2 regions of the Variovorax sp. FG153 genome follow, and region 2 is predicted to be linked to the other one. Evidence: riboswitches for the same ligand, from Rfam matches in the RefSeq annotation. Region 2 holds a riboswitch; the other holds the start of a gene.
What was found. A riboswitch is a leader RNA that binds a small molecule or an ion and turns the genes downstream of it on or off. The one in region 2 is predicted to bind manganese.
Positions count from the first base shown of each region.

Region 1 (14,549 bases), on a different contig from region 2:
GCTGTTCGATGAGAGCGGTGAACTCGCAGCGAGCTTCCGCGTGAGCGCCGAGGGCGAGCTGGTCGATCCGCACGACGATCCCTTCGCGCTGCCCGACGACGAGGGCGCGCGCATCGGCATCGCGCACCCGCTCGAGTTCGCGGCGCGCGACCCCGCGCTGGCCACCGCCTGGGCCTCGGTGCTGGCCGACTACGAGATCGTGCAGCCCTTCGAGCAGCTCGCGCGGGCGCACTTCGCGCTCGACCCGGCGCTGCGCGCGCAACGCGCGCTGCCGCAGTGGACCGGCCGCACGGTGACGAATGCCGGCCTGCTCGGCCTGGAAGCGCGTGGCTGGCAGCGCGCGGTCGGCGACGGCGGAATGGTCCATCGCTTCGGCAAGCCGGTGGGCGAGGGCCTGGCGATCTGGCTGCAGGTCGAGGAGGGCTGGTACGTGCAGGGCGCGGTCGATCCGAAAACGCAGCAGACGGTGGCGAGCGTCGCGCTCGAGGGCGCCGAGGGCCGCTGCCTCGGCGACGTGGCGCCGATCGCGTGGAGCGAGGTCGAGCGCGACCTGCAGCGCGCGGTGTGGGCGCCGGCGCCCTGAACGCCCGCGCTCAGGCCGCGGCGGGAAAGCGCCGCTCCAGCCAGCGCTCGAGCGCATCGAACACCGGCTGCGCCTCGAGTTCGTTGAAGAGCTCGTGATAGAGCGTCTCGAAGCCATGCGCCTCGACCTGCCCGCTGGCCGCGGCGGCCTGCGCGAAGGCCCGGCTCGCGGCCGGCTTCACGAGCCGGTCGTCGCCCGCGTACAGCAGCAGCGTGGGCACCGGCCAGCGCGGCGCCACGCGCAGCACGGTCTCGCCTTCGTAGGCCAGGAAGCGCGCGAGCCGGCTGCCGATACGGTCGTGGGTCAGCGGATCGTCGCGGTAGGCCTGGACCACGGCGCGGTCGTGTGAGAGGAAGTTGTCGTCGAGCCCGTTGCCCACGCGCAGGTTGGGCGCGATGCGCGGCAGCACCGCGAGCAGCAGCTTCTGGACGCCGCTCAAGCCCGGGTCGAACCCCGGCGACGAGAGCACCAGCCCATCGACCGGCCGCACGCCGCGCGCCACCAGGCTCGCCGCGACCAGTCCGCCCAGGCTATGCCCGAGCAGCACCAGCGGCAGGCCCGGGTTGGCGGCGCGCGCATCGTCGATCACCAGCGCGAGGTCGTCGACCAGCCGCAGCTCGCTCGGCAGGCCGCCGCGCGCGCCGCTCGAGGCGCCGTGGCCATGGTGGTCGTGAGCCCAGACGGCGAAGCCCCAGCCATGCAACCGCTCGGCCAGCGCGTGGTAGCGGCCGGCATGCTCGCCGAGACCGTGCACCAGCACCACCACGGCGCGTGCCGGGCCCGGCGCGGGCAGGCGGCGCAGCACCAGCGTTTCGCCGCCGGGCGCGGCGAGCGACACGCGCTGCGGCTCGGGCAACGCGGCCCGCGGGCTCACGCGGCCGCCGGTGCTTCCTGCGCGGCGCGGTGCGCGGCCGGCAGCGCCGCGATCACCTCGGCCACGGCGGCCGTGAGCTTCTTGGCGTAGGGCACGTGCAGGAACTCGTTCGGGCCGTGGGCATTGCTCTTCGGGCCGAGCACGCCGCAGACCATCATCTGCGCGGTCGGGAAACCGGCGCTCAGCATGTTCATCAGCGGGATCGTGCCGCCCTGGCCGATGTAGCCGCAGGAGGCGCCGAAGTGCGCGCGCGAGGCCTTGTTGAGCGCGTCTTCGAACCAGGGCGTGATGGTGGGCGCGTTCCAGCCGGTGGCGCCGCCGTGGCTTTCGAAGGTGACGCGCGCCTGGTAGGGCGCGTTGTCCTCGAGCAGCGTCTTGAGGCTGGCGACCGCCTCGGTCGCGTCGACCAGCGGCGGCAGCCGCAGCGAGAGCTTGAAGGCGGTGTAGGGACGCAGCACGTTACCGGCATCCTTCAGCGCCGGGAAACCCTCGGCGCCGGTCACCGACAGCGTGGGCTTCCAGGTGCGGTTGAGCAGCGCCTCGACCGGGTCGGTGGTGGTCGGCAGCGCGAACATGGTGGAGCCGCCACAGTCGTAGTGCGCCCACGGGAAGCGCTTGTAGACCTCCTCGCCGAGGATCGCGGCCGTGGCCTTGGCCTGCGCCAGCCGGTCGGGCGGCACCTCGCAATGGAAGCTCGCGGGCAGCAGGCGGCCGGTGGCGCTGTCCTCGAGGCGGTCGAGCACCTGGCGCATGATGCGGAAGCTCGAGGGCACGAGCCCCGAGGCATCGCCCGAGTGGATGCCCTCGGTCAGCACCTCGACCTTGAGCGTGCCGCTGGCCATGCCGCGCAGCGAGGTGGTGAGCCACAGCTGGTCGTAGTTGCCGGCGCCCGAATCAAGGCAGATCACCAGTTCGACCTCGCCCAGGCGCGGACGCAGCGCGTCGACGTAGGGCAGCAGGTCGTAGGAGCCGCTCTCCTCGCAGGTCTCGATCAGGCCGACGATGCGCGGATGGGCCGTGCCCTGGCGCTTGATGGCCTGCAGCGCCGCGATGCTGGCGTAGACCGCGTAGCCGTCGTCGGCGCCGCCGCGGCCGTAGAGCAGGCCGTTCTCGTACTTGGGCGTCCAGGGGCCGAGGTCGTTGCGCCAGCCGGTGAACTCGGGCTGCTTGTCGAGGTGGCCGTACATCAGCACGGTCTCGCGCATGTCGGTGCCGGTGGCGGGCACCTCGAAGAACAGCACCGGCGTGCGGCCCTCGAGGCGCACGATCTCCAGCTTCAGGCCCTCGACCTTCTGCGCCTCGACCCAGGCGGCGGCATTGCGCAGCACGGTCTCGAGGTGGCCGTGGGCCGACCAGTCCTTGTCGAAGCCCGGCGACTTGGCCGGAATGGCGATGTAGTCGGTGAGCTGGCGCACGATGTCGCCGTCCCACTGGGCGGTGACGTCGGACAGGGCCCGCTCGGCGTCGAGCAGGCCGGCGGGAATTTCGCGGTGCAGGGGAGCGTTCATCGGGGTTCTCCGCGGTGGGGTGGCGAGACAAAAGCCGCATTTTGCGCCCATGGCCGCGGGCGCGTAGAGTGCGGTCGATCAACCTGGAGGGCGACGTGAGCAAGGCATCGACGACTCGGATCAAGGTGGGCATCGGCGGCTGGACCTACGAGCCCTGGCGCGACAACTTCTACCCCAAGGGGCTCGCGCACGCGAAGGAACTGAACTACGCGAGCCGCCACGTCAGCGCGATCGAGATCAACGGCACCTACTACAGCACGTTCAAACCCGACAACTTCCGCAAGTGGCGCGACGACACGCCCGAGGGCTTCGTGTTCTCGATGAAGGCCTCGCGCTTCGCGACCAACCGCAAGCTGCTTTCCACCGCGGGCGAATCGATCCGGCGCTTCATCGACAGCGGCGTGACCGAGCTCGGCCCCAAGCTCGGGCCGATCGTCTGGCAGTTCATGCCGACCAAGCAGTTCGATGCCGAGGATTTCGAGGCCTTCCTCGAGCTGCTGCCGAAGAAGGAGGGCAGCACGCCGCTGCGCCACGTGATGGACGTGCGCCACGAGAGCTTCATCGTGCCGGCCTACAAGGCGCTCGCGAAGAAGCACAAGGTGTCGACCGTCTTCACCGACGCGGACAAGTTCCCGTCCTTCGAGGAGCCCGAGGGCGAGTTCGCCTATGCGCGGCTCATGATGGCCGACGCGAAGCAGAAGACCGGCTATGCGCCGAAGGCGCTCGACGACTGGGCCGAGCGCGCGCAGGGCTGGGCCGGAACGGCCGCGAAGCCGCGCGAGGTGTTCGTCTACTTCATCAACGGCGCGAAGGAGCGCGCACCGGCGGCGGCGGCGGAATTGCTCAAGCGCCTGGGCTGGGAACCGCCGGCGCCGGCGGAAGAACCGGCAGCGGCACCGAAGACGCCCAGAACGCCGAAGCCGCCGGCTGCCGCGAAGAAGGCGGCTGGCACGGCGGCCAGGAAAGCGAAGACCGGAGCGGCTTCGAAGAAAGCCTGATCAGGCCGCGGCTTGCCCCGCCGGCTTCGCGCCGAAGCTGATCTCGCCCGAGATCTGGCCGCCTTCCTCGATCACGATCTTGCCGTAGCGGATCTTGCCCGTGACCTTGCCGGTCGAATGGATCACGAGCTTCTCGCGCACCGTGAGGTTGCCGTCGAACACGCCGCGGATTTCGGCGATGTCGATCTCGGCCGAGCCCTTGAACTCGCCCTGCTCGGCGATCTGCATCAGGCGCGAATCCATCGTGGCCTCGACCAGGCCTTCGACCACGAGCGTGTCGCAGTCGGTGATCTCGACGCCCTTGAGCTTGATGTTGGGACCGACGGTGAGCTTGCTGCCGCCTTCCTTGGCTGCGGGTGCGGCGGCCGAGGCGGCATTGAGGCCGGCCTGGGCGGTCAACGAGGAGGGATTGACGGGGGAGCCCGAGAGGTTGGTGCCCGAGCCCACGAGCGGCGCGGGCCTGGAGGTCAATGCATCGTTTTCGCGGTCGCGCTTGCCGAAGAAAGGGGAGGAAGAAGTGGCCAAAAGAGAGCTCCTCATGAAAACGACTATCGTAAGAATGCACCCGGTACCTCTTGCACTTCATTGCGCAAGAGGCGTAACCGAATAAATCGATCGCCCGCCATCATCGCCCGATTCGGCGACGGTGCCAACCATGGGCGCGTCGGACAATCCGCCACCATGACGACCTTCCTCTCGAGAGACACCATCGCTTCCCTCACGGCCGAGGCCGCGGCCGGCGACGCGCGCTTCGGCAAGCCCGAGCATGGCTGGCGCCGCTCGCTGTTCTCGGTGATCTTCGAATCCGAGTCGCGCGCGGGCCGGCTGTTCGACCTGGTGCTGATCGCGGTGATCGTGACCAGCGTGGCGGTGGTGATCCTCGACAGCGTGCAGGCCATCCACCTGCGCTGGGGCTCGGTCTTCGGCGTGCTCGAATGGTGCTTCACCGCGCTCTTCACGCTCGAGTACCTGGGCCGCCTGGCCTGCGTGAAGCGGCCGCTGCGCTATGCGCTGAGCTTCTACGGCGTGATCGACCTGCTGGCGCTGCTGCCGACCTTCCTGGCCGTGCTCACGCCCGAACTCGCCTACCTGATCGACGTGCGCATCCTGCGGCTTTTGCGCGTGTTCCGCATCTTCAAGCTCTCGCGCTATTCGGCCGAGTACCGCGCGCTGGTCTCGGCGGTGGCGGCCAGCCGCCGCAAGATCATCGTGTTCGTCGGCTTCGTGATGCTGGTGGTGCTGGTGATGGGCACACTGATGTACGTGGTCGAGGGCCCGCAGCACGGCTTCACCAGCATCCCGGTGGCGGTGTACTGGGCGATCTCGACCATGGCCACGGTGGGCTTCGGCGACCTGGTGCCCAAGACCGACCTGGGCCGCGCGATCGCCTCGGTGATGATGCTGCTGGGCTGGGGCGTGCTCGCGGTGCCCACCGGCATCGTGACGGCCGAGATGGCGCGCCGCCCCTACGACGACGAAGGCACTGCGGCGGCCTTGCCGCTGGCGCCGCGCGGCGTGCTCGCGATGACGGCGCTGGCGCCCGACGAAGCAGCCGCGCCCGCCGTGCCGCGCAAGCGGCTCACGCCCGCGGCCAGGCGACGCGCCCTTGGGCAGCATCGTCGAGGCGCGCGATGAAGGCCTCGGCCGCGGTCTCGGGCAGCGCGAAGACGAAGGCCACCGTGCTGGCGTGCGCCACCGACTCGAGCACCGCGCCGGCCGCGGCCAGTTCGCGCCGCACCAGGCCCTCTAGCGCATAGGGCACCTCGCAGCGCAGGGTGCGCTGGCGCACCAGCGGCACCAGGGTCGCGCCGGCCAGCGCCTGCGCGATGCTGTCGGTGTAGGCGCGCACCAGGCCGCCCGCGCCCAGCTTCACGCCGCCGAAATAGCGCACCACGGTCGCGAGCGCGCCCTCGATCTGCTGGTGGCGCAGCACCTCGAGCATCGGCCGGCCCGCGGTGCCGCCCGGCTCGCCGTCGTCGTTGGCCGCCGACTGCCCGCCGGCCATCAGCGCCCAGCACACGTGGGCCGCGCCCGGGTGCGCGGCGCGCAGCGCGGCGACCACGGCCAGCGCCGCCTCGCGGTCGGGCACGGACTGCACGCAGCCGATGAAGCGGCTCTTCTTGATCAGCAGTTCGCTGTGGACCGGCTGGGCGAGCGTGAACGCCATGGGCGGCGGGGCGCCTTCAGCCCCCGTGCTCGAACTTGAACACGGCGGTGCTGGCGCGCGCATTGGGCAGCCAGCGCACGTCGCGGCCGTCCTGCAGGCCGAAGGCATCGAGCACGCGCAGGTTGTTCTTGCGCGCGAGCACCTCGAAGTCCTTGAAGGTGCCCACGCGGATGTTGGGCGTGTCGTACCACTGGTAGGGCAGCCGCCGCGTGACCGGCATGCGGCCGCGCGCCACGCTGATGCGGTTGGGCCAGTGCGCGAAGTTGGGGAAGGCCACGATGCCGAAGCGGCCCACGCGCGCGGTCTCGCGCAGCATCACCTCGGCATTGCGCAGGTGCTGCAGGGTGTCGATCTGCAGCACCACGTCGAAGGTGGCGTCGTCGAACATCGCCAGGCCCTCGTCGAGGTTGAGCTGGATCACGTCGACGCCGCGGCGGATGCACTGCAGCACGTTGCCGTCGGCGATCTCGACGCCGTAGCCGGTGCAGCCGCGCTCGCGCTGCAGCAGCGCGAGCAGGGCGCCGTCGCCGCAGCCGAGGTCGAGCACGCGCGAGCCCTCGGGCACGAGCGCGGCGATGTGGCGCTGGATGTCGTTGTCGCTCACGATGCTGTCTCCTGGGCCACGCGCTCGAAATAGGAACGCACCACGCCCATGTAGCGCACGTCGTCGAGCAGGAAGGCGTCGTGGCCGTGCGGGGCGTCGATCTCGGCGTAGCTCACGTTGCGGCGGTTGTCGAGCAGCGCCTTCACCAGCTCGCGGCTGCGCGCGGGCGAGAAGCGCCAGTCGGTCTTGAAGCTCACGAGCAGGAACTTGGCGCTGGCGCGCGCGAACGCGGCCGTGAGGTTGCCGCCGTGTTCGCGCGCGGGGTCGAAGTAGTCGAGCGCGCGCGTGATCAGCAGGTAGGTGTTGGCGTCGAAGTACTCGCTGAACTTGTCGCCCTGGTAGCGCAGGTAGCTCTCGATCTGGAACTCGATCTCCTGCGTGGAGTAGCGATAGGCCGCGTCGTCGCGAGCCGCCTCGCCCTCGACCGCGTTGCGCAGCAGGCGCCCGAACTTCGCGTTCATGACGTCGTCGCTGAGGTAGGTGATGTGGCCGATCATGCGGGCGATGCGCAGGCCGCGCTTGGGGATCACGCCGTGCTCGTAGAAGTGGCCGCCGTGGAAATCGGGGTCGGTCACGATGGCGCGGCGCGCCACCTCGTTGAAGGCGATGTTCTCGGCCGTGAGGTTGGGCGCGCTCGCAACCACCACCGCGTGGCGCACGCGCTCGGGGTACTGCAGCGTCCACGACAGCGCCTGCATGCCGCCGAGGCTGCCGCCCATCACCGCCGCGAGCGTGCGGATGCCGAGCGCGTCGAGCAGCGCGGCCTGGGCGTCGACCCAGTCCTCGACCGTGACCACCGGGAAGTCGGCGCCATAGACGCGGCCGGTCGCGGGGTTCACGTGCATCGGCCCGGTGGAGCCGAAGCAGGAGCCGAGGTTGTTGACGCCGATGACGAAGAAGCGGTCGGTGTCCAGCGGCTTGCCGGGCCCGACCATGTTGTCCCACCAGCCCGCGGAGCGGGCCTGGCCCTCGTAGACGCCCGCGACGTGGTGCGAGGCATTGAGGGCGTGGCACACGAGCACCGCATTGCTGCGCTCGGCATTGAGCGTGCCGTAGGTCTCGTAGGCGAGCGTGTAGCTGCCGATGGTCGCGCCGCTGCGCAGGGCCAGCGGGCCCGCGAACTGCATCGACTGGGGAGTGACGACCAACGAGGACATGAAATGAAAAACCCGGCCTCGCCAAAAACGAGCCGGGTCACGGCATCCGTCTTTAGCTGTATTTATCAAGCGCCCGCAAGCTGGAGCAAATCGGCGCGAGCGGCAGTATATCGCCGCGGGCCCGGGACGGCAGGCCCCGGGCTTTGGACGGCGGCGCTACCAGCCGATCAGCGCGACCACGCCCAGCACCAGGAAGATGACGGCCGAGATCGAGTGCACGAGCTTGATCGGCACGCGCTTGACGATGCGGTCGCCGAGCCAGACCACGGGCGCGTTGGCCAGCATCATCCCGAAGGTGGTGCCGACCACGACCCAGAAATAGGCCTCGGTGAAGCGCGCCGCGAGCATCACGGTGGCGATCTGCGTCTTGTCGCCCATCTCGGCGAGGAAGAAGGCGACCACCGTGGTGCCGAAGACGCCGAAGTGCGAGGAGCGCGGGGCATCGTCGTCGTCGAGCTTGTCGGGGATCAGCATCCAGATCGCCATCGCGATGAAGGAGCCGCCGAGGATCCAGCGCAGGATGTCGGGGCCGAGCCAGTGGGTGATCCAGTTGCCGACCGCGCCCGCGAGCGCATGGTTGATGACGGTGGCGGCGAAGATGCCCGCCACGATCGGCCAGGGTTTTCTGAAACGGGCTGCCAGCAGGAGGGCGAGCAACTGGGTCTTGTCGCCCATTTCGGCGAGCGCGACGACACCGGTCGCGACGAGAAAAGCTTCCATGAAAAAACGGTTCCTTGGCCGAAGGGACGCAATTGACCGTGCAACACCTTCGGCCAAATTTCCCGAAGTTGCACGGTCAATGGTCTCGCCAGGTGTTGTTCTTCACTGCCCGCGCCATGTCCTGTGTGGGGCAGGACAAGTCTGTTGACGCGGGCCCTTCTCGTAGACGGAAGGCGGCTACTCCCCAATGACGGACGAATTCTAACCCTTAAGTGTCAAAGGCCCGGTGCGGGGCTTGGTTAGTAAGCGTGCGCTAACTCCAATAGGCAAAATCCGTGCTACCGCAAGAAGCAAATTCCTGCTTGCATTTCTTGTATTTCACCCATAATGCACGAGCCTCCCTTTTCATTTCGGGCTGGAGGCACTGGGTGATCGGACAGTTTCGCGCGACTCGGCGGCTCTCGTTTGAGTGATGCTAATCGGGACTCCATCGCTTTTCTTGATGTGTTTATAGGAGTCCCTTGATGGGCAACAAACTGTACGTCGGCAACCTGCCTTACTCGGTGCGCGACGGTGATCTGGAGCAGGCATTCGGTCAGTTCGGTGCTGTGACCAGCGCCAAGGTCATGATGGAACGCGATACCGGCCGCTCGAAGGGCTTCGGCTTCGTCGAGATGGGCAGTGAAGCGGAAGCACAGGCCGCCATCAACGGCATGAACGGCCAACCCCTGGGCGGCCGCAGCGTGGTCGTCAACGAAGCCCGTCCGATGGAAGCACGTCCCCCGCGCAGCGGTGGCGGCGGCTACGGCGGCGGCGGCGGTGGTTATGGCGGCGGTGGTGGCGGTGGCTACGGTGGCGGCGGTGGTGGCGGCTACGGCGGTGGTGGCGGCGGTCGCAGCGGCGGCGGTGGTGGCTACGGCGGCGGTGGCCGCAGTGGTGGCGGCGGCGGTGGTGGCGATGGCGGTTTCCGCAGCCCCTACGGCGCCGGCCCGCGTGGCGGCGGCGGCGGTGGTCGCGGCGGCTACGGTGGCGGCGGCAACAGCGGCTACTGATCGCTTTCCAACAAAGACAAAAGGCTCCTTCGGGAGCCTTTTTCGTTGCCGCGGCCGACGCGGCCCGGGTTCAGCCTTCGCCGCGCCGCTTCTTCCGTCCGCGTCCCTGCACCGCGCGGTCGAGCAGCGCATTGGGCAGCATGCGCATGATCTTGGCGATCACGCCCATCTGCCAGGGAATCACGCGATAGCTGGCGCCGCTCTCGATCGCGCCCAGCGCCCGGTCGGCGAAGGCCTCGGGCTTCATCAGGAACGGCATGCCGTAGCGGTTGCCCTGCGTGAGCGGGGTGTCGATGTAGCCGGGCAGCAGGGTCACGACCTTGACGCCGCTGCCGTGCAGCTCGCCGCGCAGGCTCTCGCAGTAGGCGACCACGCCGGCCTTGCTCGCGCAGTAGGCGCCGTGCCCCGGCAGTCCGCGGATGGCCGCGACGCTCGCGATGCCGACCAGCCGCCCGCTGCCGCGCTGTCTCATCGCGCGCACGAACGGGTGAAAGGTGGCGGCCAGCCCGACGTTGTTGGTGGCGAAGGTCTGCGTCAGCACGTCGAGGTCCTCGCGCTCCGCGGTGTCGATGCCCACGCTGATGCCTGCATTGGCGATCACCACGTCGGGCAGGCCCTGGCGCTCGATGCAGGCGACGCCGGCCGCCACGATGCTGTCGGTGCGCGCCACGTCGGCGCTGTAGATCAGGTAGCGGCCGCGGTCGAGGCCGCGCGCGGTGGCCCAGGCTTCGATCTCGCCGGTGCGGCGCGCGACCAGCGCCAGCCGGTAGCCCGCGTCGTAGAAGCGCGCGGCCAGCGCCTGGCCGATGCCGCTGGAGGCGCCGGTGATGAAGACGAGGGGCGACGGCGCGGCGGTCATGGCGCGGCGCTCAGCGCTTGCCCGCGGTGCCGGCCGCCTTGGCCGAGGGCACCATCGTGCCGCGCACGCGGCCGTTGAGGTTGGCGATACCGGTCAGGTTGTCGTAGTCCATCGTGTCGGCGGTGAACTGGTCGGTGCCGCGGATCAGCGTGACGGGCTTGTTCGACTGCACGCGCTCGGTGTCGAGGAAGGCATGCAGGAAGTCGCCACGGAACTCCAGGCGCGGCGAGGTCTTGCCGTTGGCGCCGACGGCGGCGTCGCGGATGACGACCGCGTTGCCGAACAGCTGGATCTCGCTGCCGTCGGAGTTCGACAGCCCGCGGTTGGCGGTGGCGTGGGTGGTGAAGCCCTGCGGCGACACCGAGCGCATGCGCACCTCGTCGACCTCGATGGTGTCGGTGTCGGGGTAGTGCCGGCCTTCCTTGCCGAACAGCTCGCTGCGCAGGTCGCCGCTGGGCAGGAAGTTCTTGATGACGAAGCCGCGCATGAAGTAGTCGGGCTCGTGGGTGGGCGCGACCTTGGCGGTCGGCTCGAGCAGCTTGGGCGCATTGCGCACCAGCCAGTAGGTGCCGAGCGCGACCGCGGCCGTCAGGATGATCGGCAGGTAGATGGTGACGCGATCGAGGACGTCGCGCAGGAGGTTCCAGGCCTGCTTCATAGGGCGGTGTTCCGTGCGACGTCGAGCAGGCGCCGGTACTGTCCGCTGGCCGTGACCAGCAGATCGCAGAATTCGCGCGCCGCGCCTTCGCCGCCGCGCGCGCGGGTCACGTAGCGCACGGCGTCGCGCACCTCGACGTGCGCATTGGCCGGCGCCGCCGCGAAGCCCACGCGCCCCAGCACCGGCAGGTCGGGCCAGTCGTCGCCGATGGCCGCGGCCTGCGGCCAGCCGAAGCCCAGCGACTGCAGCATGGCCTCGGCGGCCGGCAGCTTGTCCTCGGTACCGTAGCGCACGTGCTCGATGCCGAGCGCCTCGAGCCGCACGCGCAGCGGCTTGGAATCGCGCCCGGTGATCACCGCGGGCAGGATGCCGGCCTTGCGCAGCAGCTTCAGGCCGTAGCCGTCGAGGATGCTGAAGCGCTTGAGGGTCTCGCCGTGCTCGGTGAAGTAGACGCCGCCGTCGGTCAGCACGCCATCGATGTCGAAGAAGGCGATGCGGATGTCCTGCGCGGCGAGCAATGTCTCTGGCTGGAATTCGAAGGGCATCAGATGACCTTCGCGCGCATCAGGTCGTTGATGCTGAGGGCGCCGATCAGCAGGCCCCCGGCATCGACCACCAGCACGCTGGTGATGCGGTGCTGTTCCATCAGTTCGGCCGCCTCGACGCCCAGCGCGTCGGCGCGCAGCGTGCGCGGGCCACGGTGCATGACCTCGGCCGCGGTGAGGCCGCGCAGGTCCCCGCCGGTCTCGACCCTCCGGCGCAGGTCGCCGTCGGTGAAGATGCCGATGGCGCGGCCCTCGGCATCGACCACCGCGGTGGCACCGAGACCCTTGGAACTCATCTCGCGCATCAGCTCGCTGAAGCTGGCCTCGGGCGCCACGCGCGGCACGTCGGCGCCGGTACGCATGAGGTCGCTCACATGCGTGAGCAGCTTGCGCCCCAGGGCCCCGCCCGGATGCGAGCGTGCGAAATCCTCCGAGCCGAAGCCGCGCGCATCGAGCAGCGCCACGGCCAGTGCGTCGCCCATCGCCATCTGGGCGGTGGTGCTCGCGGTGGGGGCGAGGTTCAACGGGCAGGCTTCCTTGGCGACGCCCGCGTCGAGCACGATGTCGGCGTGCCGGGCGAGCGTGGAATCGGCGCGGCCCGTGATCGCGATCAGCGGCACGCCCTGGCGCTTGACCACCGGCAGGATCACCGTGAGCTCCTCGACCTCGCCGCTGTTGGAGATGGCGAGCACGAGGTCGACCGCCTTGATCATGCCGAGGTCGCCATGGCTGGCCTCGGCCGGGTGCACGAACATCGCGGGCGTGCCGGTCGATGCCAGGGTGGCGGCGATCTTGCGGCCGACGTGGCCGCTCTTGCCCATGCCCATCACGACCACGCGGCCGCGCACCTCGAGGATCTTGCGCACGGCATCGACGAAGCTGTCGCCCACGCGCGCCTTGAGGCCGAGCACGGCTTCGGCTTCGATGTCGAAGGTGGCGCGCGCCCGCGCGAGCATCGCGGCGGGGTCGACCACGGGGGGCGTGGGGGGGCTGGAGGGCATCGGCGGATTTTACGGGCCGCGCCCCGCCGCCCCGCGGTTCCCGGCGAGCCCCTACGCCATGACCCGGAATGGCCCCGGAAGCCGCGCCACGCGCGCACGGCTCTTGCTCTAGCATCGCCCACCATGTCTTCGTTCGATCTCACGCTCTTGTATCTGGTGGCCGCGGTGATCGGCGTGGTGGCATGCCGCTTCCTCAAGCTGCCGCCGATGCTCGGCTACCTGACGGCCGGCGTGCTGATCGGCCCGCATGCGCTGGCGCTGGCGCAGAACTCCGAAGGCATCCGGCACCTGGGCGAATTCGGCGTGGTGTTCCTGATGTTCGTGATCGGGCTCGAATTCAGCCTGCCCAAGCTGCGCGCGATGCGCAAGCACGTGTTCGGGCTCGGGCTGCTGCAGGTGCTGCTGACGATGGCGATCGCCACCGTGGGCGCGCTGCTGATCGCCTCCTTCCTGCCGCCCGACTGGCGCCTGGGCTGGCAGACCGCGCTCGCGCTCTCGGGCGCGCTCACCATGAGCAGCACCGCCATCGTGGTCAAGCTGATGGCCGAGCGGCTCGAGCTCGAGAGCGAGCACGGCAAGCGCGTGATGGGCGTGCTGCTGTTCCAGGATCTGGCGGTGGTGCCGCTGCTGGTGCTGATCCCCGCGCTGGGCGCGCCGCCCGAGGCGCTGGCCAAGGCGCTGGGCTTCGCGCTGCTCAAGGCCTGCCTGCTGATCGGCGTGCTGCTGTATGGCGGGCCGCGCGTGATGCGCTGGTGGCTCACGCTGGTGGCGCGGCGGCGCAGCGAGGAGCTGTTCATCCTCAACGTGCTGCTGGTCACGCTGGGCCTGGCCTGGCTCACCGAACTCGCGGGCCTGAGCCTGGCGCTGGGCGCCTTCATCGCGGGCATGCTGGTGTCGGAGACCGAATACAAGCACCAGGTCGAGACCGACATCCGCCCCTTCCACGACGTGCTGCTGGGCCTGTTCTTCATCACCGTGGGCATGTCGCTCGACTGGCACATCGTGGTCGAGCGCTGGCTGCTGGTGGCGGTGCTGCTGCTGGTGCCGCTGCTGTTCAAGCTGGGCCTCGTGACCTTGCTCGCGCGCGGGTTGGGCGCGACCTCGGGCGTGTCGCTGCGCACCGGCCTCTACCTCGCGCAGGCCGGCGAGTTCGGCTTCGTGCTGCTGACGCTGGCCCAGGAACGCAGCCTGCTGCCGCCCTGGCTGGCCAACCCGGTGCTGGCCTCGATGGTGCTGTCGATGCTGGCGACGCCCTTCATCGTGATGTACAGCAACGCGATCGTGCGCAAGCTGGTGGCCAGCGACTGGCTGCAGCAGTCGCTGCAGATGACGACCATCGCGCGCAAGACCATCAACACGGCGCGCCACGTGATCATCTGCGGCTATGGCCGCTGCGGCCAGAACCTCGCGCGCATCCTCGAGCGCGAAGGCATTCCCTACATGGCGCTCGACCTCGACCCCGACCGCGTGCGGCAGGCCGCCGCGGCCGGCGACTCGGTGGTGTTCGGCGACGCTGCGCGGCTGCAGGCGCTGATGGCCGCGGGCCTGGCGCGCGCCAGCGCGGTGGTCGTGACCTACCTCGACGTGCCCGGCGCGATGAAGGTGCTGGCCAACACCCGCGCCCATGCGCCGCAGGTGCCGGTGATCGTGCGCACCCAGGACGACCATGACCTCGAGAAGCTGCAGGCGGCCGGTGCGACCGAGGTGGTGCCCGAGGCGATCGAGGGCTCGCTGATGCTCGCCAGCCATGCGCTGGCGCTGGTCGGCGTGCCGATGCGGCGCGTGATCCGCGTGGTGCAGGACCAGCGCGACGCGCGCTACAACCTGCTGCGCGGCTACTTCCACGGCGCCGACGACGACAACGCCGACGAACTCGACCATGA
Region 1 is NZ_JBMDKG010000006.1:171,873-186,421, forward strand. It holds gene ACODT0_RS09895 (DUF4132 domain-containing protein) at 1-583, shown strand, start outside; gene ACODT0_RS09900 (alpha/beta hydrolase) at 594-1,457, opposite strand; gene ACODT0_RS09905 (M20 family metallopeptidase) at 1,454-2,965, opposite strand; gene ACODT0_RS09910 (DUF72 domain-containing protein) at 3,061-3,963, shown strand; gene ACODT0_RS09915 (bactofilin family protein) at 3,964-4,488, opposite strand; gene ACODT0_RS09920 (ion transporter) at 4,645-5,598, shown strand; gene ACODT0_RS09925 (IMPACT family protein) at 5,543-6,130, opposite strand; gene metW (methionine biosynthesis protein MetW) at 6,147-6,734, opposite strand; gene metX (homoserine O-succinyltransferase MetX) at 6,731-7,891, opposite strand; gene ACODT0_RS09940 (TMEM165/GDT1 family protein) at 8,048-8,611, opposite strand; yybP-ykoY riboswitch at 8,702-8,809, opposite strand; gene rbp (RNA-binding regulator) at 9,076-9,603, shown strand; gene ACODT0_RS09950 (SDR family oxidoreductase) at 9,674-10,462, opposite strand; gene lptC (LPS export ABC transporter periplasmic protein LptC) at 10,473-11,120, opposite strand; gene ACODT0_RS09960 (KdsC family phosphatase) at 11,117-11,665, opposite strand; gene ACODT0_RS09965 (KpsF/GutQ family sugar-phosphate isomerase) at 11,665-12,666, opposite strand; gene ACODT0_RS09970 (monovalent cation:proton antiporter-2 (CPA2) family protein) at 12,790-14,549, shown strand, end outside.
Region 1: it holds a riboswitch for manganese, as region 2 does, so the genes downstream of both, ACODT0_RS09940 (TMEM165/GDT1 family protein) here and ACODT0_RS28205 (TMEM165/GDT1 family protein) in region 2, are expected to answer to the same signal.

Region 2 (14,549 bases):
ATCCAGGCGCTGGTGCGCCTGCCGCTGCAGCAGCGCGCGCGCGATGCGGCGGCCGGCTGGAACACGGGCGGCTACATCTCGGGCTATCGCGGTTCGCCGCTGGGCCGCTACGACATGGAGCTGTGGGCTGCCGAGAAGCAACTGAAGGCTGCCAACGTGGTGTTCCGTTCCGGCCTAAACGAGGACCTGGCCGCCACCGCCATCTGGGGCTCGCAGTACGTGGGGACCTTTCCGGGCGCGCGCGTGGATGGCGTGTTCGGCATCTGGTACGGCAAGGGCCCGGGCGTGGACCGTTCGGGCGACGTGCTTCGGCATGCCAACCAGGCCGGCACCTCGCCCAAGGGCGGCGTGCTGTGCCTGGCGGGCGATGACCACGGCGCGAAGAGTTCCTCGGTCGCCAACTTCTCCGATCCGATCCTCATGGCGGTCGGCATGCCGGTGCTCTATCCCTCCAACACGCAGGAGCTGCTGGACTACGGCCTGCACGGCATCGCCATGAGCCGCTTCTCGGGCTGCTGGGTGGGCATGAAGGTCGTGACCGACGTCGTCGAGGGCGGGGGATCGGTCTACGTGGGGACGGATGCTCCTCTCATCACCGTGCCCGAGGCACCGAGCCGGCCGGTGGACCCGTTCGGCGCGGGCTACAACATCCGCGGCTTCGACATGCCGCTTCCGCAGGAGGACCGGCTCTACAACCACAAGCATGGCGCGGTGCTCGCCTATGCCCGGGCGAACCGCCTCAATCGCATCGTCGCGGACCCTGCCGGGGCGGGTGTCGGCGTCATCGCGGCGGGCAAGGCCTGGCAGGACGTGTTGCAGGCTTTGGGGCGCGAGAGTGAGGCAACCGTGGGCGGGTTCGCCGACCTCAAGCTGCTGAAGATCGGACTGGTCTGGCCGCTCGATCCGGAGATCGTGCGCGAGTTCGCGCAAGGGTTGCACACCATCGTCGTGGTCGAGGAGAAGCGGCCCATCCTCGAAGACCAGGTGCGCACCATTCTTTACGGCAGTGCGAATGCACCGCGCCTCGTGGGCAAGCTGTTCGAAGGCGGGCTCTTCGAATCGGGCCCTGCCGACGTCGCCTTTCCGAATGCCAGCGAGATCTCGCCGATACGGGTGACGGAAGTGCTGGCGCGCGTGCTGGGCCGCGAGGTGCCCGTGCCCGCGCAGTGCACGGGCGCACCCGCGAAGGTGCCGGGGCCGAACCGCGTGCCCGGCTTCTGCTCGGGCTGCCCGCACAACCGCTCGACCAAGGTACCCGAAGGCAGCCGCGCGCTGGCCGGCATCGGCTGCCACAGCATGGCGCTGCTGGTGAACCCGCAGCAGACCACCACCTGGTCGCACATGGGTGCCGAAGGCGTGATGTGGCTCGGCCAGCAACCCTTCACCGCCGAGCGCCATGTGTTCGCCAACATCGGCGACGGCACGCTGGCGCACTCGGGCTACCTGGCGATTCGGCAGGCCGTCGCGGCGCAGGTGCCGATCACCTACAAGGTCCTGTACAACGGCTTCGTGTCCATGACCGGAGGGCAGGCGGTCGAGGGCAACCTCAGCCCGCCGCAGATCCTCGCGGGCTTCGCGGCGGAGGGCATCCTCAAGATGGCGGTCGTCACGGACGAGCCGCGGCGCTACGCCGCGGTGAAGTTGCCCGACGGCGTGGCCGTGCACGACCGCACGGCCCTCGACGCCGTGCAGCGCGAGTTCCGCGAATACCCCGGCGTCTCGGTGATCCTGTACGACCAGGCCTGCGCGGCGGAAAGGCGCCGGCTGCGCAAGCGCGGCAAGCTGCCCGATCCCGACCGGCGCCTGTTCATCAACCCCGCCGTGTGCGAGGGCTGCGGCGATTGCGGCGTGGCTTCGAACTGCATGTCGATCGAGCCGCTGGAGACCGAGCTCGGCCGCAAGCGCCGCATCAACCAGGGAAGCTGCAACAAGGACTATTCGTGCGTGGAGGGCTTCTGCCCCAGCTTCGTCAGCGTCGAGGGCGGAAAGCCGCGCCGTGCCGCGGCGCGCGTCGAGGCCCAGGCGGCATCGCCGCGCCCGTACACGCAGGCGCTGCCCGAGCCCGACATCGCACCGCTGCAACGCGCCTGTAGCGTGCTGATCTCCGGCATCGGCGGCACGGGCGTGGTGACCATCGGCCAGACCCTGGCCGTGGCCGCCCATCTGGAGGGCCGCTACAGCTCCAACCTCGATGTCACCGGGTTCTCGCAGAAGTACGGCGCCGTGACCTCGCATGTGCGGTTCGCGCCCGAGCCGGGGATGCTGCATGCCACGCGCATCGCCGAGGGCGAAGCCGATGCATTGATCGGTTGCGACCTCGTCGTCGCGGCCTCGGACGAATCGCTGACACGGCTGCCGGCCGGTCGCGGCCGCGCGGTGGTGAGCACCGGCCTCGTGCCGACCAGCGACTTCGCGCGCAATCCCGACTGGCAGCTCGACCCGAAGATGCTGATCGAGCGCATCGAGGCCGCGGCGGGCACGGCCGATCTCGTGCTGATCGATGGCGAGCGCATGGCCACCGCGCTGGTCGGCGATCCGATCGGCATCAACATGTTCATGCTGGGCCTGGCCTGGCAGCGCGGCTTCGTTCCCCTGGGACGAGCCGCGATCGAGCGGGCCATCGAGCTCAACGGCGTGGCCGTGGCCATGAACAAGGAAGCGTTCCTCTGGGGGCGACGCGTCGCCCACGACCGACCGGCGGTGGAGCGCCACCTGAAGGCCGAACAGCCGACGCAGGTCATCACCTTCATGCCGCGGCAGACCCGGGGACTCGACCAGACCGTCGCGCATCGCATCGAACACCTGCGCGCGCACAGCGGCGAACTGCATGTGCAGCGCTACAGGGCGTTGGTGGAGAAGGCGCGTCGGTTGGAAGCAGCGCTCCATGCGGGAGATGCCCTGGCCAGGGCCGTGGCGCACAACTACCACCGGCTGCTGGCGACCAAGGACGAGTGGGAGGTCGCCCGCCTGTTCACGCACCCCGACTTTCGATCGGCACTGGCGCAGGAGTTCGAGGGCCCGATCCGGCTGCGCTTCCACCTCGGGGTCTGGCCCTTCGCGCGGAAGGACGTCCACAGCGGCAAGCCCGTCAAGGGCGACGCGGGACCCTGGGTGCTGCTGGCGATGAAATGCATGGCGCGGATGCGCGGCCTCCGGGGAAGTTGGCTCGATCCGTTCCGCAAGGCGGCGGAACGCACACTCGACCGCCGGCTGTTGGCGCAGTACGAAGACGACATGCGCGTGGCCCTGTCCGACTTGCGTGCCGAGACCTTGCCCATCGTGACGAAGCTGGCCTCGCTGCCCCAGTCGATCCGGGGATACGGCCATGTGCGCGAGGCGCAGGCCGAGAAGGCGGCTGCGACGCGGCAAGCGCTGTTGCGGGAACTGGCGCTGGCCGGCGAGCAACAGGCGCGTGCCGCATGACGCCTCGAAACCGTCGCGGTAATGCAACTCGCTCTCGACAAGGGGACATTCATCGAAAAGGCGCGGGCGATTCGCTGCCCACGACTAAGATCGCGCCCTCAGTCATTGGGGAGTAGCTGACCTGCGCAACGCAGGAGCCCGCGTCAACACACTTGGCCTTTCGGCCATGGCGCGAGCAGCTTCAGAGCCTGGCAAGACCTTTGACCACGTCACCTCGGTATGGGCCGGGAAGTGGCGTGGTCTTCGCGTCGCTGGCCCAGGAGTTCTCTTTTCATCATGGAAGCCTTACTCGTATCCACGGGCGTGGTCGCGCTCGGGGAAATGGGCGACAAGACCCAACTGCTCGCGATCATCCTGGCCGCGACCTTTCGCAAACCCTGGCAGATCGTCGCGGGCATCTTCACCGCCACTGTCGTCAACCATGCCGCAGCGGGCGCGCTCGGCGGCTGGGTGGCCCAGGCCATGGGGCCGAACATCCTGCGCTGGGTCATCGGCGCCTCGTTCCTGGCCATGGCCGCGTGGATGCTGATCCCCGACAAGATCGACGACGATGCCGCGAAGACGAAGAGCCGCTTCGGCGCCTTCGGCACCACGGTCGTCACCTTCTTCCTCGCGGAGATGGGCGACAAGACGCAGATCGCGACCGTGGCGCTGGCCGCGCGCTATCCCGACGTGGTGCAGGTCGTGATCGGCACCACGCTGGGCATGATGCTGGCCGACGCGCCCGCGGTCTTCCTCGGCGAGAAGATCGCGGCCAAGGTCTCGATGCGGCTGGTGCACGGCGTGGCCGCCGTCATCTTCGGCGTGCTGGGGCTGCTGACGCTGTTCAACGTCGGCAACCTGTTCTGAGCCCCGGCGAGCGGCCGCCTATTTGGCGGCGCCCGCCGTGCCCAGGCCCAGCTTGTCGATCACGGCCTTCTCGGTCTTCATGGTGCGCACCGCGTACTGCTTGTAGGCGGCGCTGTCCATGTAGAAGGTCTCCATGTCGAACTTGGCGAGCGACTCCTGGTAGTTGGGCATCTCCATCGCCTTCTTGAAGGCGTCGTGCAGGATCGCGACCACCTTCGGGTTCGCGCCCTTGGGCAGCACCAGGCCGAAGGGCGAGGCCTGCACCATGTCGATACCCGACTCCTTGAGCGTGGGCGCGTTCGGGTATTTCTTCGAGCGAGTCTCGCCCCAGGTCGACAGCAGCCGCAGCTTGCCCTGGTCGACGTACGGGCCCCAGCCCGGCGTGTCGGCCACCGACATCACGTGGCCGCCGAGCACCGCCTGCAGCGATTCGGAGTTGCCCTTGTAGGGCACGTGATTGAACTCCACGCCGGCCTGGATCGCGATCGCTTCCATCGTCAGGTGCAGCGTGGTGAGCGCGCCCGGCGTGCCGTAGCTCAGGCGGCCCGGGTTGGCCTTGGCATAGGCGAGGTACTCGCGCATCGACTTGATCGGCGAATCGGCGGGCACCACCAGGCCGAAGGAATAGCCGGCGAGGCCGATCACGTAGCTCAGGTCGTTGGCCGGGTCCCAGTTGAGCTTGGTGGTGTAGGGCAGCCGGAACACCGGCAGCGGCACCTGCGCGAGCGTGTAGCCGTCGGGCGCGGTGGCCTGCATGGTCTGCGCGGGCAGCACGCCGCCCGCGCCGGGCTTGTTCTCGATGATCACCGGCTGGCCGAGGATCTTCGAAGCGTTCTCGGCCAGCACGCGGAAGGGCACGTCGGTCGAGCCGCCGGCGGTGAAGCCGATCAGCACGCGGATCGGCCGCACCGGAAAGGCATCGGACTGCGCGAAGGCGGGAGCGGCGGCGAGGCCGGCGGCCAGCAGCAGGGCGTGCAGCGCACGGCGGGTGAGGGTGGGTTGTTTCATGGCAGGACGTGCGAACGAAGAAAACGGGAAGGGCGGCGCGGCCGCCCCGCGAAAGGGACGGGCCGCGCCGGCGCCGTCAGGGCGCGGGGCAACCGCCGCGGCTGGCCGAGGAGAACTTGCAGCCGTAGTCGGCGCGCGCCACGGTCGCGGCGTCGAGCACCTCGTCGCCGGCCGGCTTCACGCCGTTCTGCTCCCAGTTCGTCATCGCGTCGAAGGCCTGGGTCTGCTCCTCGGTCGTGAAGTCGCAGTGGCTGATGCCGCGGATCGCGCGCTGCACGAGCCACTTCGAGGTGCCCAGCGCATCGGCGCGGCGCTTGTAGATCTGCTCCATGCTGAACGGCACGTAGACGTCGCCCAGCGTGTGGATGGTGACCACCGGCACGTCGATGCGCGCATTGGACTTGGGGAACCAGCGCAGGCCGTCGCGCCGCAGCCGGTTGGACTCGGGGTCGGCATGCAGCCGGTAGGCGCCCTGGTTGAAGGTGATCTCCTCGGCGTTCTGCGCCGGGTCGTTGTCGAGCTGGTAGACGATGCCGGTGGTGTCGTAGCCGTCGCGGTTGAGGATGCCGTTGATGGTGCCGTCGCGGCCGAAGGTGCCCCACACGGTGGCGTTCATGCTGCCCGCGAAGCCGGCATCGAACATCGGGCGCTCGCCGCCCGTGAGGTTCTTGACGATGGCCTTGTACTTCTCGCCCTGCGCGGTCGTCGCGCTCGGGAAGCGCGTGAACAGCGCGTTGCGCACCACGGGCAGCAGGTCGTTCCAGTTGCTCACAGGCCAACCGGTGACGGGCAGGCCCGCCAGCTGCTGCGCCGCGATCTGCGAGGCGCCGAAGTAGTTGTAGAGCTCGATGTCGCCGAGCACGCCGCACATCGGCACCGCGCCGGCATAGCGCACCTTGTGGTTGGCCGTCTCCAGCGCCTCGGCGTCGACCGCGGCCGCGGCCACGTGGCCGCCGAGCGACTGGCCGACGATGTAGGTCTTGCGCGGTGCATCGAGCGTGCGGCCGTTCTGCGAGGCGATGCGCTGGAAGGCCAGCGCGAGCGCGTTGGTGTCCTCGACGCCGGCGCGCACGTCGTAGTAGTTCTTGGTGTAGCTCGACGCGGCCCAGGCGTAGCCCTGGGCGATCAGGTGCGCGCGGATGGTGGGATCGCTGACGCTCACCACCGGGCCCGTGCCGCCGTAGCCGTGCGCGTACATCACGAGCATGCCGTTCCAGTTCTTCGGTACTTCCACGCGGTAGCCGGCGCCCTCGAGCACGCCCCACCAGCGGTCGGTGTCGGGCGCGCCCGAGAGTGCGGCGAACGGCAGCTTGGTCTCGTCGACCGTGAACTGGCGGCTGTCCTGCGCGCGCGTTTCCTCGGGCTGGGGCGCCGCCGGGGGCGGTGGTGCCGGGGGATTGCCGGCGCCCGCACCGCCCGCACCGGCCTGTTGCGCGGCGATGGCGGCGGCCAGCGCCGTGGCGCTGGCGCCCGACGAATCGCCGCCACCGCCGCCGCATGCGGCCAGCGTCGCGGCGGCGATGAGCGAGAGAACGGTGGCGCGGCGGCCCGGATGGCGATGGAACTTCACGAGATGTCTCCTGCGTGTTGGATGGGTTCCGCGTGAATCCTTTAATTTCGTTCAGCGGAATTAGATTTATGGAATGTTCTTTCGAACGCCGGCGAGTATCTTTCCGCTCGCGCTTCTCTCGTATAGGGAATTCCATGAACCGTTTCCAAGCGCTGAAAATATAATTCCGTCCAACGAAATTAAATTTACAAAGCCAACATGGGCCGCACCAAGCAGATCGACTTCGAGGAGGGCGCCGACAGTCCGCGCTTCGTGACCGCGCTGGCGCGCGGCCTGGACATCCTGGCCGCCTGGGGCCCCGACGAGAAATGGCTCACCAGCACCGAGCTCGCGCGCCGCACCGGCCTGCCCAAGCCCACGATCGCGCGGCTCGCTTACACCCTCGTCGTCGCCGGCTACCTGCGCCACTCGCGCGAGACCGGCAAGTACGCGCATGGCGACGGCCTGGTCGCGCTCGGCATCACGATGGTGTCGAACCTCAAGCTGCGGCGCATCGCGCGGCCCTACATGCAGGACCTGGCCGACCGCTACGACGCCTCGGTGTCGCTCGGCATCCGCAACGGGCTGTCGATGCTCTACGTGGAGAACTGCCGCTCGAGCGCGCCGCTGTCGCTGGGCCTGGACATCGGCTCACGGCTGCCCGTGGCGCGCTCGGCGATGGGCCATGCCTACCTCTGCGCGCTCGATGCGAAGGAGCGCGAGCGGCTGCTGGGCGAGATCCGGCTGGCCGACCGCGAGCGCTGGCCGCAGACGCAGCAGGCCATCGAGACCTCGCTCGCGCACTGGCGCGAACGCGGCTTCACGATGGTCGTGCGCGGCTGGGAGAGCGACATCAGCGGCGTGGGCGCGGCCATCCGGCAGGCCGACGGCAACGTCGTGACCTTCAACGTCGGCGGCTCGGCCAGCCGCTTCGGCCGCGAGCTGCTCGAGCAGGACATCGGCCCGCAGCTCGCGCGCATGGTCAAGGTGCTCGAGTCCTTCGTGCGCGCGGACGACCACTGACAAGGTGTGAGCCCGCGGTGCGCGCTCAGGCGTTCCCGGCCAGTATCCGTTCCGCGTCGCGCCCCGGCGGCAGCCCGAAGGCGCGCGCATATTCGCGGCTGAACTGCGTGGCGCTCTCATAGCCGACCTCGAAGGCGGCCGAGCTCACGCTCCGGCCATGCGCCACCAGCAGCGTGCGCGCCTGCAAGAGGCGGATGCGCTTCTGGTACTGCACCGGGCTCAGTGAGGTCGCGGCCTTGAATGCCGATGGAAGGCCGACGCGCTCATCGCGGCCTGCCGCGCCAGCGCCTCGACGCGCAGCGGCTGCGCGAAGTCGCGCCGGATCCGCTGGATCGCGCGGCTCACGCGCGAGAGGGCGCTGTCGGGCATGGCGATGCCGCGCAGCATCGCGCCCTGCGGTCCCTGCAGCACGCGATAGAGGATCTCGCGCTCGTAGACCGGGGCCAGCGCCGGGATGTCGGCGGGCCGCCGCATCAGCCGCAGCATGCGCACCCAGGCATCCATCAGGTCCGGCGTGACGGCGGCCACCGAGAAGCCGGCCTCGGGCTTCTGCGCGAGCGCGATCGGCGGCAGGTCGGCGATCAGCGCCGCGATCACCGCCGGCTGCAGGCTCAGGGCCACCGCGAGATAGGGCTCGCCGCCCGGCGCGGGCCGCACCGTGCCGGCCGCGGGCAGCTCGATGGACATCACGAAATAGGTGGCCGGGCCGTAGTCCAGCGTGCGCTCGCCCACGGTCATCGACTTGCCGCCCTGCAGCACCAGGTTGACCATCGGGTCGTAGACCGCGTTGAGCTCGTGCTCGGGGATCTTCCCCTGCACCATGGCCACGCGCGGAATGCCGGTCTCCGTGAGGCGGTTGCGCGCATGGGCGGCCAGGTCGCGGAGTTCCGTCAGTTGTTCTTCCATGGCCTGCATCAGATCGCACCGCCCCGTGCGCCGCAAGTGCCCGCGTGCCGGCGCGGCAGTTCTGGGCAGGCCCGGGGCAGGAATGGGCAGGCCGCGATGCGGGCCGCCACCTATCGTCGATGCATCACCGATTCAACGAAAGCACGCATGAACATCGTCATCATCACCGGCGCGAGCCGCGGCCTCGGCGCCAGCACGGCCCTGCAGGCCGCCAGGCGCGGCATGGGCGTGATCCTCACCTACAACAGCCACGCGGCCGGCGCCGAGGCGCTCGTGCGAACGATCGAAGCCGAGGGTGGCAAGGCCGCGGCCCTCGCGCTCGACGTGGGCAAGGTCGCGTCGTTCGCCGGCTTTCGCGACCGGGTTGCGGCAACGCTCGAAGCGACATGGCAGCGCAACAGCTTCGATGCGCTGGTCAACAACGCGGGCTACGGCCTCTTCAATCCCATCGCCTCGGTCAGCGAGGCCGAGTTCGACGGCCTGCTCGACGTGCATCTCAAGGGCCCGTTCTTCCTGACCCAGGCGCTGCTGCCGCTGATGGCCGACGGCGGCCACATCGTCAACCTCACCAGCGCGACCACGCGTGTCGCGACACCGGGCGTTGCGCCCTATGCGGCCTTCAAGGGCGGGCTGGAGGTGCTCACGCGCTACATGGCCAAGGAGTTCGGCGCGCGCGGCATCCGCGCCAATGCCGTGTCGCCGGGCGCCATCCGAACCGACATGACCAGCGAGGCGCTCGACCAGAGCCCCGAGTTCGAGACCCTGCTCGCCGCGCAGACCGCGCTCGGCCGCATCGGCGGGCCCGACGACGTCGGCCGCGTCATCGCGGGACTGCTGTCCGCCGACAATGCCTGGATCAACGCGCAGACCATCGAGGTGGCCGGCGGCTACAACATCTGATACGGCGCCGCCCATGCTCGACCACATCTTCCTGTCCGTCAGCGACGTGCGACGCTCCATCGACTTCTATGCCGCCGCGCTCGCACCGCTGGGCATCGCCCACCAGCACGACTACGTGGGCAAGGACGGCCCGCCCGGCCATCCCGACCTGAAGGGCTTCGGCGCCCGGGGGCGCGTGTTCTTCTGGCTGCGGCAGGGCCCGGTGAACGGCGAGGCGGTGCATGTGGGCTTCGTCGCCGCGAGCCATGCGGAAGTCGACGCGGCCCATGCCGCGGCCATGGCCGCCGGCGCCCGCGACAACGGCGCACCGGGGGCCCGCCTGCACTACGACCCGCGCTACTACGCGGCCAATGTGTTCGACCCCGACGGCCACAGCCTCGAGTTCGTCCACAAGAGCTGGCAGCATCCCCCGCGCTAAGGCCGCTATGCAGCGAACAGCGTGGACCGCAGTGCCCGCGCGGCATCGGCCAGCGCCTCGCGCGTGGCGTCGAAGGGCCAGCGCATGAACTCGTGGATCATGCCGTCGTAGCGCTTCACGTTGACCGGCACGCCGGCCTCGCGCAGGCGCTCGCCATAGGCTTCGCCTTCGTCGCGCAGCGCATCGAACTCGGCCGTGACGATATGGGCCGGCGGCAGTCCGCGCAGGTCCCCGGCCAGCAGCGGCGAGACCAGCGCATGGGTCTTCAGTGCCGCGTCGTCGAGGTAGTGATCCATGAACCAGTGCTGCATCTCGCGGCCGATGTTGCCGTACTGCCCCGCATAGGCCTGGATCGAGGTGTTGATGCGGCGGAAATCGACATCGGGATAGATCAGCAGCTGGTGCGCGATCCGCGGTCCCGCGGCATCGCGCGCCTTCAGCGCGACCACCGCCGCGAGGTTGCCGCCGGCGCTGTCGCCCGCGACCGCGAGCCGATGCCCGTCGGCACCGAGCTGCGCCGCATGCTCGGCCACCCAGGCGGTGGCCGCGAAGGCCGCGTCGACACCGGCCGGGAACTTGTGCTCGGGCGCCAGCGGATAGGCCACCGAGACCACGACCGCCTGCGTCGCCACGGCGAGCGCGCGCGCGAGGCCGTCGTGCGTGTCGAGGTCGCCGAGCACGAAGCCGCCGCCGTGGAAGAACACGATGACCGGCAGCACCTGCTGCGGCGACGGGTGGTAGATGCGCACGTCGAGCGGCCCCACCGCGCTGTCGATGCGCCGGTCGGCGACCGAGGCCACCGGCGCGCCGGGCGGCAGCGCCGCGAGCATGCGGCGCATGCCCTGCCGGATCGCGTCGGGCGCGAGCGTGTGCATGTCGGAGAAGCGGGTGGCGGCGAGGCGATCCAGATGCGCCTGGGCCTGGGGATGAAGCGGCATGTCCTGTCTTCCGGTGGTGAAGGGGACAGCCAATCTACGACTTGAACTTCGGTTCAAGTCAAGCGCTTCTTCGAAGTTTTCTTGCTAACGCACCAGCTCGCGGAAGTTGGCCTTGAACTTCGGGCATTCGACCAGCGAGGCATGCGTGCACACGGCCGCGTGCTTCAGGCTGTCGCGCATGGTCTGCAGCCGCTCGATCTCGTGGTCGAGCTCGGTGGCGCGCTTGGCCATGCTGCGACGCAGCTCGACGTCCTTGGGCGTGGACGCGAGGAAACGCCCGATCTGCGCGAGCGAGAAGCCGGCCGACTTCGCGCAGAGGATCAGCGCCAGCCGCGCGACCACCTCGGGCCGGTAGGCGCGCCGCAGGCCGGTGCGGCCCGCGGATTCGATCAGTCCGCGCCGTTCATAGAAGCGCAGCGCCGAAGGCGCCAGGCCTGCGCGCTGCGCGACCTCTGCAATATCGAGCATGGGATGTCTCCATCGTGGATCTCTTCGGCCGGGCCTCAGGCGAACTGCGCGAGGCCATGGCCCACCGACCAATTCTCCTTCGGCGAGTCGACGATGTTCACGAAGAGGTCTTCGCCGCGCAGGCCGGGGCTCTCGGCCAGCAGTTCCGCGAGCCGCCGGAACAGCGCCTGCTTCTGCGCGGCGCTGCGGCTGTCGAACACCGTGATCCGGATGTAGACCACGTCGTCGCTGCGCGTCACGCCGTAGGCATTGCCGTGGCGGAAGTTCGCGGGCTCGTACTCGCTGAGCGTCATGAAGCGGTTGTCCTCGGACACGCCGAGCGCGTCGCTGAGCGCGCGGCCGAGGCCGTCGAGGATCGCCGTTCGATAGGCCTCGGGCTTGCCGGCACGCAGGAAGACATGGCTGATGGGCATCGTGATTCCTTCAAGGGGGTGGTGATGTCGGACGATGCTAGTCATACGAAATTGCTATGGATATTTATATCAACGACAATTTCTTGAAATGATTGCGCGCCCCCTCGATCTCGATGCCGTCCTGGCCTTCATCCGCATCGTCGAACTCGGCAGCTTCACGCTCGCGGCCGAGGCGCTGCAGACCACGCAGGCCGGCATCAGTCTCAAGCTCAAGCGGCTCGAGGAGCGGCTCGGCTGCCGGCTGGTGGAGCGCACGCCGCGGCACGTGGAGCTGTCGGCCAAGGGCGCGGCCTTTCTCGAACATGCGCGCGAGCTGCTGGCGGTGCACGACCGCGCGCTCGGCGCCTTCGCCCAGGCGCGCCAGCGGCTCACCATCGGCATCAGCGACCACGTGGCGGGCCCCGAGCTGCCCGCGCTGATCGCGCGCATGAACGCGCAGGACCCGCAGCTGCTGATCGAGATCCGCATCGGCTCCTCGGGCGAGCTGCTGCAGAGCTTCGACCGGCGCGAACTCGACACCGTGATCGTGCGCCTGCATGCGGGCCGCAACGACGGCGAGCTGCTGGCCGAAGAACGGTTCGGCTGGTTCGCGGCGCCGACCTGGCAGCACCGCGCGGGCGAGCCGCTGCCGCTGGCCACCATGGCCGAGCCCTGCGGCGTGCGCGCGCTGGCCGCGCGACTGCTCGACGAGGCGCGCATGCCCTGGACCGAGGTCTTCGTCGGCGGTGGCGTCGCCGCCGTCGCGGCCGCGGTCATGGCCGGCCTCGGCGTGGCCGCGCTGGCGCCGCGCATGCTGCCCTTCGGCGCGGTCGAGGTGGGCGCGCGGCTCGGGCTGCCCGAGTTGCCGCGCCTGCCGGTGCTGCTGCACACGCGCGTGGGCGAAGGGCGGCCGCGCGCGGCGCTCGAGGCGCTGTCGGTGGCCTTTCGCAGCGTGGTGCGAAGCTAGTTCAGAGGAAGCCGATCGACAGCCACGGAACTGCCGCCACCATGATCGTCCCGGCGAGCAGCGCCAGCATGTGCCCCACGATCGGCCCGATCCCCGCGTCGGGCTGCACGCGCCCGATCGCGCAGGCCGCGTAGTAGCCCACGCCGAGCGGCGGCGCGAACAGGCCCAGGCCCATCGACAGCACCACTACCATCGCGTAGTGCACCTCGTGGATGCCGAGCTGGCGCGCGATGGGAAACAGCAGCGGGCCGAACAGCACGATCGCCGGGATGCCCTCGAGCACCGAGCCCAGGATCACGAAGATCACCAGCGACACCGCCAGGAACATCCCGGCGCCGCCCGGCAGGTTCGCCATCAGCTCGGCGAGCCAGCGCGAGAAGCCCGACTGCGTGAGGCCCCAGGCCATCGCGGTGGCGGTGCCGATGATCAGCAGGATCGCGCCCGACAGCGAGGCGGTGGCCACCAGCATCGGCCCGAGCCGGCGCCAGTCGAACTGCCGGTAGATCGCGATCCCGGCCACCACCGCGTAGACGATGCCGAGGGTCGAGACCTCGGTGGCGGTGGCCACGCCTTCCACCACGGCGGCGCGGATCACGAAGGGCAGGGCGAGCGCGGGCAGCGCCACCAGCGCGAGCCGCAGCACCTGGGACCAGGGCGAGCGCTCGACCCGGCTCAGGTCCTCGTGGCGGCTGCGGAAGTGCACCACCACGCACAGCATCAGGCCGAGGATCACGGCCGGCAGCAGCCCGCCGGTGAACAGCGCCGCGATCGACACGCCGGTGACCGAGCCGATGGTGATCAGCACCAGGCTCGGCGGCACGGTCTCGGTCTGCGCGCCCGTGGCCGCGAGCAGCGCGACCAGTTCGCCGTCGCTGGCGCCGCGCTTCTGCATCTCGGGAAACAGCGCCGGTGCGACCGCCGCCATGTCGGCCGCCTTCGATCCCGAGATGCCAGACACCAGGTACATCGCACCCACCAGCACGTAAGAGAGCCCGCCCTTCACGTGGCCGAGCAGGCTCGCGAGGAAGGCCACCATCGCCTTGGCCATGCCGGTCATCTCGATCAGCAGGCCGAGGAAGACGAACAGCGGCACCGCGAGCAGGATCAGGTGCGACATGCCCTCGTCCATGCGCCCGACGATCACGGGCAGCGCGGTGTCGGTGGTCAGCGCGAGGTAGCCGAAGGTGCCGAGGCCGAAGGCGAAGGCGATCGGGATGCCGCCGAGCACGCAGGCCAGCACCACGCCGACGAAGAAGACCAGCAGGTTGAGCCGGCCCAGGTCCTCGAACACGGCACGCCCGAAGCCGAAGGCCGCGACGAGGATCGCGACCACGCAGACGGCCTTGGTGGTGGTCTTCCAGTCGAAGTCGCGGAACAGCCGCAGCACCGCGAACAGCGCCATCAGCGCCACGCCCGCGGGCAGGGCGGCGGCGCGCCAGGCGTTCGAGATGTCGAGCGCGGGCGTGGTGATGAAGCGTTCCTCCGCGGCGTATTCCCAGGCCGGCCACGCGATCATCGCGAGGAAGGCGAGGGCCGCGCACAGCGCGAGCGCCTCGGCCAGCTGCCGGCGTTCGGGCGCGAGGCCCGACACCAGCGCCGTCATGCGCATGTGCTCGCCGCGCCGCAGCGCGACCACCGCGCCCAGCATCGCCAGCCAGATGAAGAGCATCGAGGCCAGCTCGTCCGACCAGATCAGCGGCTGGTGCAG
Region 2 is NZ_JBMDKG010000032.1:31,006-45,554, forward strand. It holds gene ACODT0_RS28200 (indolepyruvate ferredoxin oxidoreductase family protein) at 1-3,423, shown strand, start outside; yybP-ykoY riboswitch at 3,519-3,689, shown strand; gene ACODT0_RS28205 (TMEM165/GDT1 family protein) at 3,700-4,272, shown strand; gene ACODT0_RS28210 (tripartite tricarboxylate transporter substrate-binding protein) at 4,291-5,280, opposite strand; gene ACODT0_RS28215 (alpha/beta hydrolase family protein) at 5,357-6,850, opposite strand; gene ACODT0_RS28220 (IclR family transcriptional regulator) at 7,049-7,852, shown strand; gene ACODT0_RS28225 (helix-turn-helix domain-containing protein) at 7,878-8,066, opposite strand; gene ACODT0_RS28230 (AraC family transcriptional regulator) at 8,072-8,758, opposite strand; gene ACODT0_RS28235 (SDR family NAD(P)-dependent oxidoreductase) at 8,906-9,658, shown strand; gene ACODT0_RS28240 (VOC family protein) at 9,672-10,076, shown strand; gene ACODT0_RS28245 (alpha/beta hydrolase) at 10,082-11,014, opposite strand; gene ACODT0_RS28250 (MerR family transcriptional regulator) at 11,099-11,482, opposite strand; gene ACODT0_RS28255 (tautomerase family protein) at 11,518-11,895, opposite strand; gene ACODT0_RS28260 (LysR family transcriptional regulator) at 11,984-12,841, shown strand; gene ACODT0_RS28265 (TRAP transporter large permease) at 12,843-14,549, opposite strand, start outside.